3 regions of the Paenibacillus sp. S33 genome follow, and region 2 is predicted to be linked to each of the others. Evidence: predicted binding sites of a transcription regulator. Region 2 holds the regulator's gene; each other region holds the start of a gene.
The links. The regulator Rex, encoded in region 2, represses fermentation and respiration genes when NADH is low (regulators of the CRP and FNR family bind a similar motif). The targets are predictions, from matches to a motif close to TTGTGAAATATTTCACAA.
Positions count from the first base shown of each region.

Region 1: a site for Rex is predicted at 1,491-1,508, ahead of ACWGXJ_RS23110 (formate/nitrite transporter family protein). Genes of this name have one in related genera too.
Region 3: a site for Rex is predicted at 1,992-2,009, ahead of lpdD (prenylated flavin chaperone LpdD). Genes of this name have one in related genera too.

Region 1 covers NZ_JBSIEZ010000001.1:5,091,260-5,094,541, forward strand. The annotation lists gene ACWGXJ_RS23105 (molybdopterin-containing oxidoreductase family protein) at 1-209, opposite strand, end outside; gene ACWGXJ_RS23110 (formate/nitrite transporter family protein) at 583-1,416, opposite strand; gene ACWGXJ_RS23115 (FAD-dependent oxidoreductase) at 1,804-3,165, opposite strand.
Region 2 covers NZ_JBSIEZ010000001.1:3,173,746-3,177,027, reverse strand. The annotation lists gene dinG (ATP-dependent DNA helicase DinG) at 1-950, shown strand, start outside; gene ACWGXJ_RS14575 (redox-sensing transcriptional repressor Rex) at 995-1,648, shown strand; gene ACWGXJ_RS14570 (amidohydrolase) at 1,635-2,936, shown strand; gene ACWGXJ_RS14565 (cell wall elongation regulator TseB-like domain-containing protein) at 2,974-3,282, shown strand, end outside.
Region 3 covers NZ_JBSIEZ010000001.1:3,989,673-3,992,954, forward strand. The annotation lists gene ACWGXJ_RS18170 (RNA polymerase sigma factor) at 1-36, opposite strand, end outside; gene ACWGXJ_RS18175 (hypothetical protein) at 127-330, opposite strand; gene ACWGXJ_RS18180 (DUF4190 domain-containing protein) at 424-795, opposite strand; gene ACWGXJ_RS18185 (hypothetical protein) at 1,019-1,606, shown strand; gene lpdD (prenylated flavin chaperone LpdD) at 1,618-1,965, opposite strand; gene ACWGXJ_RS18195 (S8 family serine peptidase) at 2,144-3,282, opposite strand, start outside.

The sequences.
Region 1 (3,282 bases), 1.9 Mb from region 2:
ATAGCCCCTTTGGTAATAGGATGATCCGGGTTCCCAGTCACCTTGACTATCTTTCCACTTTCCTTGTGAAGCAGGAGCCCACACGTATCCGGGCAATCTAACGGGCATACAGCCGGAAAAATTCCGTCCTGCTGCTCCGTCATCCGCTGTCCCCTTTGTAAGTCTTGTTGAAGCGTGGCCTCAGGAGGCGCGCTATTGCGATGATCCATAGTGTTGATGCTCCTTTCCGTTACCGTTTCCAAAAATTACACTGATCTTATCATATCCACAGCTTTGGCCTATGGCAAGAGAAGGATTTTCCCACACAGCCGCTCTCCAAAATATTAAAAAAATCCGTCTGCTGCATAGAGCAAAACGGATTTTTTTAGAATCATAATTTTTTTTCAACATCCTGTTTCATCACATCTTACCGAGGGTAAAAGAGATCAAGGCATTATGGGACGAGAGCACACTCATCCTCCATGCCAAATCATGGACCACTCCCAAAAAAATCCGCCATGACAGGTTTCGTTCCCCCGGGCCTGTCATGGCGGATTTGCTTTGTTCATTGCTGTTTAAAGTACCGTAATTAAGCAGGATCACTCAACGGATTTGATGTGCAACCGAAGAAGTAGTTGGAGATTCATTCACTGGATGTGCGTTGGTTTGAGGCTTTTTCAAATAGGCCAACCAGTAGGCTCCAGCCACAAACAGGCTACCTCCTACCAAATTTCCCAGCCAGACCGGAATGAAGTTCATAACATAATCTGCCCACGAAAAGTGGCCTGCAAAAATAGCCGCCGGAATGAGAAACATATTGGCAACAACGTGCTGAAATCCAATAGCGACAAAGGCCATTGTTGGAAACCAAATGCCCATAATTTTGCCACCGATAGAGTCTGTGCTATATGCCAGCCATACAGCCAGTGCTACGAGCCAGTTACATCCTATACCCGATATAAAAGACTGCAAAAAGCTTTCATGTAGCTTATGTCCTGCCATATCCACCACTTTGTCCAGATAAGGGCCCGTTTCTGTCAAACCCAGCACATGCCCAAAGAAAAATGCAACGAATAACGCACCTGCAAAATTACTGAGCGTAATAATCGCCAAGTTACGAAGCAAGGCTCCTGTCTTAATCCGTCCTGCCCATCTCGCCAAAGGGACCGCCATCATATTGCCGGTCAGCAATTCTCCGCCGGCGATCAAAACTAATACCAGACCTACGGGGAACACCGCAGCTCCAATAAAGGTGGCAATGCTTCCCCATTCTTTAGGCGCACTTGCAATAACACGTATATCCAGCAAAAAACCGAGTGCAATAAATGCACCTGCCAAAAATCCCAGTACCACCGCCACAGTCCACGGGTTGTTCGCCTTGGCCACTCCTGTTTCCACCGTCTTTTCAGCAATTTGCCCCGGTTTATAGCTCGCCATATGTCCCCGCTCCTTTAATATCTTTTTACTAAAATATTCTTCTTTCATATTTTATTTAAAATCAGTGATTATGTTTGTGAAAAAAATCACTTTCTCAACTATAAAAAAAACAGCCCTTGGAAAAAGGACTGTCTTTCTGTATTATTACATCTACTGCGCTACTACGCGCTTTACATTTAGTTGTATTCTTCCTTTTCAACTGCTCTCAAGAACCAAATAACTCCACCGAGGCCTACCAGGGCCACGACTACAAGAAAAAGGATATAAAACAAATCCATAAGCTACTTACCCCCTAATCCTTATGCTACTCTATATTGTACTATAAGGATTCGTCCGTACGTCTCAGATTGTTGACAAACTTATGAACAATGTCACAGACAAATCTAATTATACAGTAACTGGGTTCCGTTCGGATATTGTAGGCAATGCTTGCAAGCCTGCTGCATTCAGGAAATTCCAAGGCTTGTTATAATGCGGCTGGAAGAAGAAATCGACAAAGGCCAACTGGTCAATGGTCATATGATTTTGAATGGCTACGGATAGTGTGTTAATGGATTGCGTCAAATCCACCTTCGACATAATTTGAGCCCCCAAAATTCTTCGTGTCTCCTGCTCATATACCACTTTCAGTAATACCTTTTCGGAGGTTGGCATAAATTCAGGCCGGTAGCTGTCCTCAATGGTTACAGCTTCTACAGTCATGCCTTCGTCCGTTGCCGCCGCTTCCGTCAAGCCTGTTCCTGCGATATTGTCTTCGTAAATTTTGATACCCGAAGTTCCTTGGGTTCCCATGTAGGCAATCGTTGGTTGTACCAGATTACGTGCTACCAGCGTACCCATACGAACTGCGTTGGTTGCCAAAGGGATATAAGCCGTTTTACCTGTCGGATTATAGCGGATTGCACAACTATCACCTGCTGCAAACACGTCCGGGCAGCTACTTTGCATATAGTTATCCACAATGATCGCACCGTTAGGCAACATATCTACCTGACCTTTGAGCAGATCCGTTTGAGGTCGGAAACCGATGCAGAGAATAACAAGCTCTGTTTCATATTCTCCTTTAGAGGTCACGACTTTACTCACCTTACCGTTCGTACCCTCAAAACGACTCACCGTTTCGCCAAGTACCAGCTTAATGCCATGTTCCTTCAGGGAACTTTCAATCCGGTCTGTATACTCATGGTCCAAATACTTATTCAATATACGATCAGCACTGTCGATCAGCGTTACGTTTTTACCGTTCATTTGGAAAGCTTCTACCAGTTCAACACCAATGTATCCAGCCCCGACGACTGTAATGTTCTGTACGTGCTGGGCTTTCTCAATGATATCATTGGAATGATTATAGTTTTTACAGAGCAAAATATGATCAAGTTCAATGCCCTCCAGCTTTGGAATAATGGGCCATGATCCTGTGGTCACAATCAATTTATCAAATGTGTCTGTAAATTCTTCACCTGTTTGGAGATTACGTGCATGCAGCGTCTTGCCTGCCGTATCCACACTCGTTACCTCGTGAAGCATCTTGGTCACTACACCCAAGTCAGACAGTTGATCTGGAGACGAATAAAACAGGCCGTGTGGATCTTTAACGACACCACCTACATACAGGGCAATACCACAAGATAAAAATGAAATATTATCATTACGCTCGTAAACGGTAATTTCTGCATCTGGATAACATTTAGCTGTGTTGACGATAGCTGCCGTGCCTGCGTGTGTACATCCGATAACTGCTACTTTCATGTAAAATTCCTCCTTGGTGTGTGGGCATAAAATGTATAATAATTGTGAATAGTTTCACGTAAACAGCTCGTTTGCGTTTGTGATTTATTTCACTTCATGCGCTTATTATAGTGTGAT
Region 2 (3,282 bases):
GCTTTTTTATGCGACTCGATGATGAAACAACCGTATACTGGCTCGAAGCGAGTGGGCAATTCCGCAGTAAATCATTACAATTTTATGCGGTGCCTGTCGATGTGAGCCGCCAGTTGAAAGAAATGTTTTTTGACAAAAAAAGAAGCATTATTCTGACGTCTGCTACCTTATCGGTAGATAAGTCGTTTCAGTACATGATCGATCAGCTCGGCTTGCAGGAAGCCGCAGATCAAGAGCGGCTGATGACTTCGCAGCTCCCGTCACCGTTTAATTACAGGGATCAGGTGTTGCTGGTCATTCCACGGGATTTCCCAAGCGTGAAGGGCAGTGTAGGAGATGCACACTTTGTAGATATGCTCGTTAGCTCTCTAGGAGCGACTGCTCAGGCGACGCGGGGGAGAATGCTCGTTCTGTTTACTTCCTATCGGATGCTCCGGCAAGTGTATGAGCCGCTCAAAGAGGCCTTAGCATCCAGCGAAATTACTGTGCTGGGACAAGGAGTGGACAGTGGGAGTCGCAGCAAGCTAACCCGCCGTTTTCAGGAAGCCAAAGCTTCTGTATTGCTGGGAACCAGCAGCTTCTGGGAAGGCGTCGATATTCCGGGGAAGGCTCTGACTTGTCTAGCCATTGTTCGCTTGCCATTTCAACCGCCGAATCACCCGTTGCTGGAGGCAAAAAGCGAGCTGCTCCAGCAGCAGAAGAAGAATCCATTTATGAAGCTGTCTGTACCACAAGCGGTCATTCGCTTTAAACAGGGATTTGGTCGGTTGGTTCGTACAGCGAGCGACCACGGGGTCGTTATCGTTTACGATACACGTGTGATCGAATCCTATTACGGAAAGCACTTTTTGTACTCGTTACCGGGACCAAAAATGGAGCATATGCCATCGGAGCAAATGGTGCCCCGCATCGCCGAATGGCTCCAATCCGCCCCGGAGACCGAGGCATAACGGACGGACACTAAGTATGTTCGTTACAATTAGGGGGAGCAAGTATGAAATCAGATAAAATTTCAGAGGCTGTCGTACGGAGGTTACCCGTATATTTACGTTATCTGAATGCACTTCACAAACGGGAGGTGGCTACGGTCTCTTCTCAAGAGTTGGGACAGAGGCTAGATTTGAACCCGGCCCAAATCCGTAAAGATCTCGCCTATTTTGGAGATTTTGGTCGGAAGGGTATCGGTTATGATGTTTCTTATCTAATTGAGAAAATACGCCATATCCTGAAAATCGATCAGCAAATTAATGTAGTATTGGTCGGAGCGGGTAATCTGGGGCAAGCCCTTTCGAATTATAACGCTTATTTAAAAGACAATATGAAGATTGTAGCGGTATTTGATGCGTTTCCGGATAAGGTAGGGACCAAGATCAATACATTGGTCGTGCAACCGATGGATGAACTGGAAGCGACTGTGAGAGAAAAAAACATTCGAATCGGGATTATTACCGTACCTGATTTTGAAGCACAGCACGTGGCTGACAGGCTTATTGAGAGCGGAATTGGAGCGATCCTGAACTTTGCACCGACTACTCTCAAGGCACCGGCCAACATTCGGATTCATGCCACAGACTTTACAACTGATTTGCTTAGCCTCGCTTATTATTTGGAGGACGGAAAGGAAGAAACACAATATGACAGTGAATAAATGGATGATTAAAAACGGCTCTTTTGCCGTAAATGGACCAGAAGCTGGGGTAATCCATGGTTTTATGATTGTGGAAGATAGCCGCATTACTTACATTGGCGAGACTTTGCCTTCCGGTGAGGAAGAGACGGAAGCGATCGATGGTAAGGGGCTTTTGTTTTTACCTGGTCTGATTAATACTCATGGTCATGCGGCGATGTCTCTGCTGCGTGGGCATGGAGATGACTTGGCACTTCAAGTATGGCTTCAGGAAAAAATGTGGCCTATGGAAGCCAAGTTTACATCTACGGACGTGTACTGGGGTACGTCGTTGTCTGTGCTGGAAATGCTGAAAGGTGGTACAACGACCTTCCTGGACATGTACGATCATATGGATGAGGTGGCTCGTGTAGCTGAAGAGTCAGGTATTCGTGCAAGTCTGATGCGTGGAGCAATTGGACTATGTTCGGAGGAAGAACAGCGAATCAAGCTGGCTGAGGCCGTGACTTTTGCGCGTAACTGGCATGGTAAAGCAGACGGGCGTATTACAACGATGATGTCACCGCATGCGCCATACACCTGTCCACCTGCGTTTATTGAAAAATTCGTACAAGCTGCGCATGATCTGGATTTGCCGCTGCATACGCACATGTCTGAGACGATCGCCGAAGTGGAGCAAAACGTACGAGACTACGGTTTGCGTCCAGTTGCACACTTGGATAAGCTTGGCTTTTTCTCCCGTCCCTCGCTTGTTGCCCATGGCGTTCATTTGAACGACGAAGAAATAGCTTTACTGGCTGAACGTGGTGTAGCGGTTTCGCACAACCCAGGTAGCAACTTGAAGCTGGCAAGTGGTGTGGCAAGAGTGCCTGAATTGCTGCGTGCAGGGGTTACCGTTTCTCTCGGAACGGATGGTCCTGCCAGTAATAATAATCTGGATATGTTCGAGGAAATGCGTCTGGCAGCACTTATTCACAAGGGTGTATCTGGTGACCCTACGGCAGTTCCTGCAAGTGAAGCGCTGCGTCTGGCAACAGAATACGGTGCAAAGTCAATTGGTTTAAAAGAAGTAGGAGCGTTGGCAGCAGGCAACAAGGCTGACTTTATCGCGCTGGATCTGAATCAGGCACATTTCTTGCCGCGTACAGATCTTATTTCCCATGCGGTATACTCAGCAAGCGCCAAAGACGTGGTTCACGTATGGGTAGACGGTCGTCAAGTTGTGAAAAACGGCGAATGCCTGACTATGGACGAGGAACGCATCAAACATGAGGCACAAGCCGCCTTTGAAGGGCTGCTGTCGCGCTAATTCAGGTGTCACATCCCCTTAGAGAGGAAGCACGGGTTTGAAAAATAAGAAAAAGTGGATAGCGGTCGCCATTTTGGCCGTAATACTGATCCTGGTCAGCATTTTCTGGTATTATTCCTATGTTACTCAAGACCAGGTGGCTGAGAAAAATGCCGCTATCATTAAGGCCAAGCAATCAGGTGGTCTGGTTAGCACGACTCAAACATGGAAGTCTGTGTGGGATCAGGTATATTGGGTGGTTCAAGGGAAAAATGCACAGAATGAAAATATAATGGTGTGGGTTCCTTTTCAAAAAGTGGAAGGACAACCTAACGTACCTGCCGCAGATAATAGCGGTGTTCACACC
Region 3 (3,282 bases), 820 kb from region 2:
TGTATGGTCGTTGGCCCCGGGGCTGAACCGTTCCATAGGATCACCTCCTTGTGTGTCCGTCATTATCTGTATAACGAATACTGTCTCCTGATTGTGACAACTTCTATAAAATCAAAAAAATTCTCGCTAAAGACAAAAAAAAGAAGCGTCGCTCTGAACGATTCGCTTCTTGTGCTTGACCTTTTGTAATTGTTCTTGCTTGGTCGGCTTCATTCGTATGTGCTGTGAAATCTCGCCATAATGGTCATTCGTTTTGCGGCTCTGTGCCGCACAATAGATTCCAGCGCGTTTTGCCTTGCTCAGCGCTTTTTGTGTTTGAGTACGTGCCATACGGCTTCACTCTCCTTCATTGGACTCCTTTTATCATAGCATCCAATAGTCAAATCGTGAATGGTTTGTCTGGCTCAAACATTCTTCAATTCATTAAATGTCTGAAAAAACATCTGGATCGCCACTGGAGGCCGCTACAATAAAAACAATAACTATAAAAATGATGATCAGTGTATAAATCAGTGTACCGATAATACTACATACCAATCCAGCAATGGCCATACCTCTGCCTTGCTCGCCATGACGGTTAATTTCCTTCAGGGAAAGACTGGACAAAATAATACCCACAATTCCGATAATCAACCCAATATAGGGAATGACCACAGATAAAATCCCGAGCACCATCGAGGCAACAGCTTTACTATTTGTAGGTGGAACTACTGGGGGCGGGTTAAATGGGGCGTTATAATCGTTCGTCTCCTGAAAAGGATCGGAAGACCGAGGCTCCTTGTACAAATCACTCATCCGTTAAATTCAACTCCAATAAGTAAAATAGCAATTATATAAGTTCTAGGGTACCACAATCTTACAAATCAGGACAGTACTTATTTCAATTTTTTAAATTAGAACGTTAAAAAGAAGAAACCTAGCGATATTAGCACTTTTTGAGGTAACCGGGCATACAGTATTTTACCTGTTACAGATCAATTGCGCTCCATGAGAGCATCCTGCCAAGGAGGTCGGAGCTATGTTATATCGTGCAACATCCCGCAGAAAGGGCTCGCCTCACAAACGTTTAAATGCAGAAACACTTAGGAAAATATCCGCTGCCATGCTACCCTTTTACAAAGCTATTGCAACCCGACGTGCTTTTGCCGTCCAATGGTCACGAGCTGTCGTTCAGGGCAATTTGGATCGGATGAAATCCCTTCTCTGCTCAGTAGCGCCATTTGCCGCCAAACAAGGCTTAGGCACGAATGGCATCGGCTACTTTATTTCCTTTTTAGCTCAGCCACCGATGCTCTATTATACGAATGGAACGACGATTCCACCGGGGACTGTGCAGTTTACGTTTGAGCCGAGAGTTCATCGCGCCATCGCAAAAGCCGTTTTTCCACTGTATCGCGAATTGGCACGCAATCCATGTTTTGCTTCTGCCTTAGCCAAAGCAATCAACAGACAAGACCAGCGTGCAGTTCATGTCATGATCCGTAGTTTAATTCCATCCTCTACGCTGAAATCCGTACAAATTGAGGATGATGGCTTTGCCTTGCTTTTTAAGTATCCCTTTAGCAAGTATCCCTATCGCAATCTGCTCTTTCAGGAGTTCACTTAAAAAGGTTGCTACTAGCGTGCTTGCTTGAGTTCTCCAATGAGCTCTTTTCCCAGTTGTATAGCCATATCTGTCAGCACTCGGATTTCGTCCTTGGTTGCATGATCCAAATGTGCCCCGCAGCAAATGGCAAAATTGCCCGCAAACTCTTTTCGCAAGCGAACTGCAATTTCTTCGGTAATATAAAATTCCTTATGGTTTTGTAATTGCACAGTTTGAATCGGCTCGAGCCTGGCCCCTGCTGTAATCGTTCCCAAATGCGGCTGATCACCGCCAGAAATGAGTACAATGATATCTTCCCCCATAAAATAGGCATCCAGCACAAGACGGATACGTCCGTTTTCTTTTTGCAAATGAATCATATAATCCTCTCCTGCTAAAAATATTATTGTGAAACGATTCACTTTATGAGCATTATTCATTGTATCGCTTCCTGAACGGCTCGACAATTAAAAATGGCCCACAGCAACCTCTATAAACCGTGGCTGCTGTGGGCCTTCATTGTTATTCTAAAAGAAGCCTTCCCTTTCCTACTGGCTGTTAACGGATTGTGATCGTATGCACAGTCTTACCGCTTGCGCCGTCATTATCCGTCACCGTTAGCTCTACGGTATACGTTCCAGCTGTGGTGAATTTATGCTTCACCTTGGAACCGACTGCCGAATCGCCATCGCCAAAATTCCAGCTGTAGCTGACGATTTCACCATCTACATCACGGGAAGCTTTGGCGTTAAATTGTACATTTTTGTTCTTCTTAGCTGATTCATTAGCCTGAATAATGGCTACTGGCTTTTCATTGGATGTAGGTGGATTCGGATCAGGGTTCTGTCCTCCACCATTGGTTACATACAATTTTCCTGGCGCCTCCGTCTCCACTTCATTTCCCGCTGCATCCCTTACCCGGATCACGATGACTCCGCCTTCCAGATTCAGAGAAGATGAAGTGAAATAAGTACCTTCATAGTGGCCTGACGAAGTTTCATTTATTGGAATATCGTTGCGGCCCAAAGTGGACAGGTTGAAAGGCAGCTCCACATGGAAGGATGCCTCCAAACCGGATGCACTGTCAAAGGATACTCGTACCGGCTGCCCTGGAGTAATACGCACATCCTCCGCAGGGCTAATGTTTTCAAGCTTCGGCAGAGCTGTATCGACATACACCGAGCGCGTAACGGTTGTTTCGTTTTCGGCAAGATCCTTGGCCGTCACCGTAATTTGATTTTCGCCTTCGTTGATAAGCAATCGCTTGTTAAAGCTGCCATCACTTCCAAATTCAGCGGGCTCACCGTTAATCGACAATTCGGTGAGGAACTCGTCGTACACGGTACCAACAACACTAACTACACCTGCGTTCGTACGGACTCCTTCATCAGGAGAAGTCAGGATCAGACCCGGTTTAGTCTGATCGAGCGTCACAACTACCGTTTCGGAACGATCCGTTAATTTGCCGTATACCGCTGCTTGAACACTTAGCGGATTAGCACCTGGCTGAAGATCAACCGACAAACTGAACTGACGATCCTTCACTTTCGTTGTGCCAGCCAGCTCCTTACCGTTAAAGAGCTGAATATCGGCTCCTTCTGCCGGGGAAGTTCCTGTTACGGTAATCGACTCTTCCTGCGTATACGTAGCCTTCGTAGGAGTCGTAATCGTTGGAGCATTCACCGGATATCTGACGA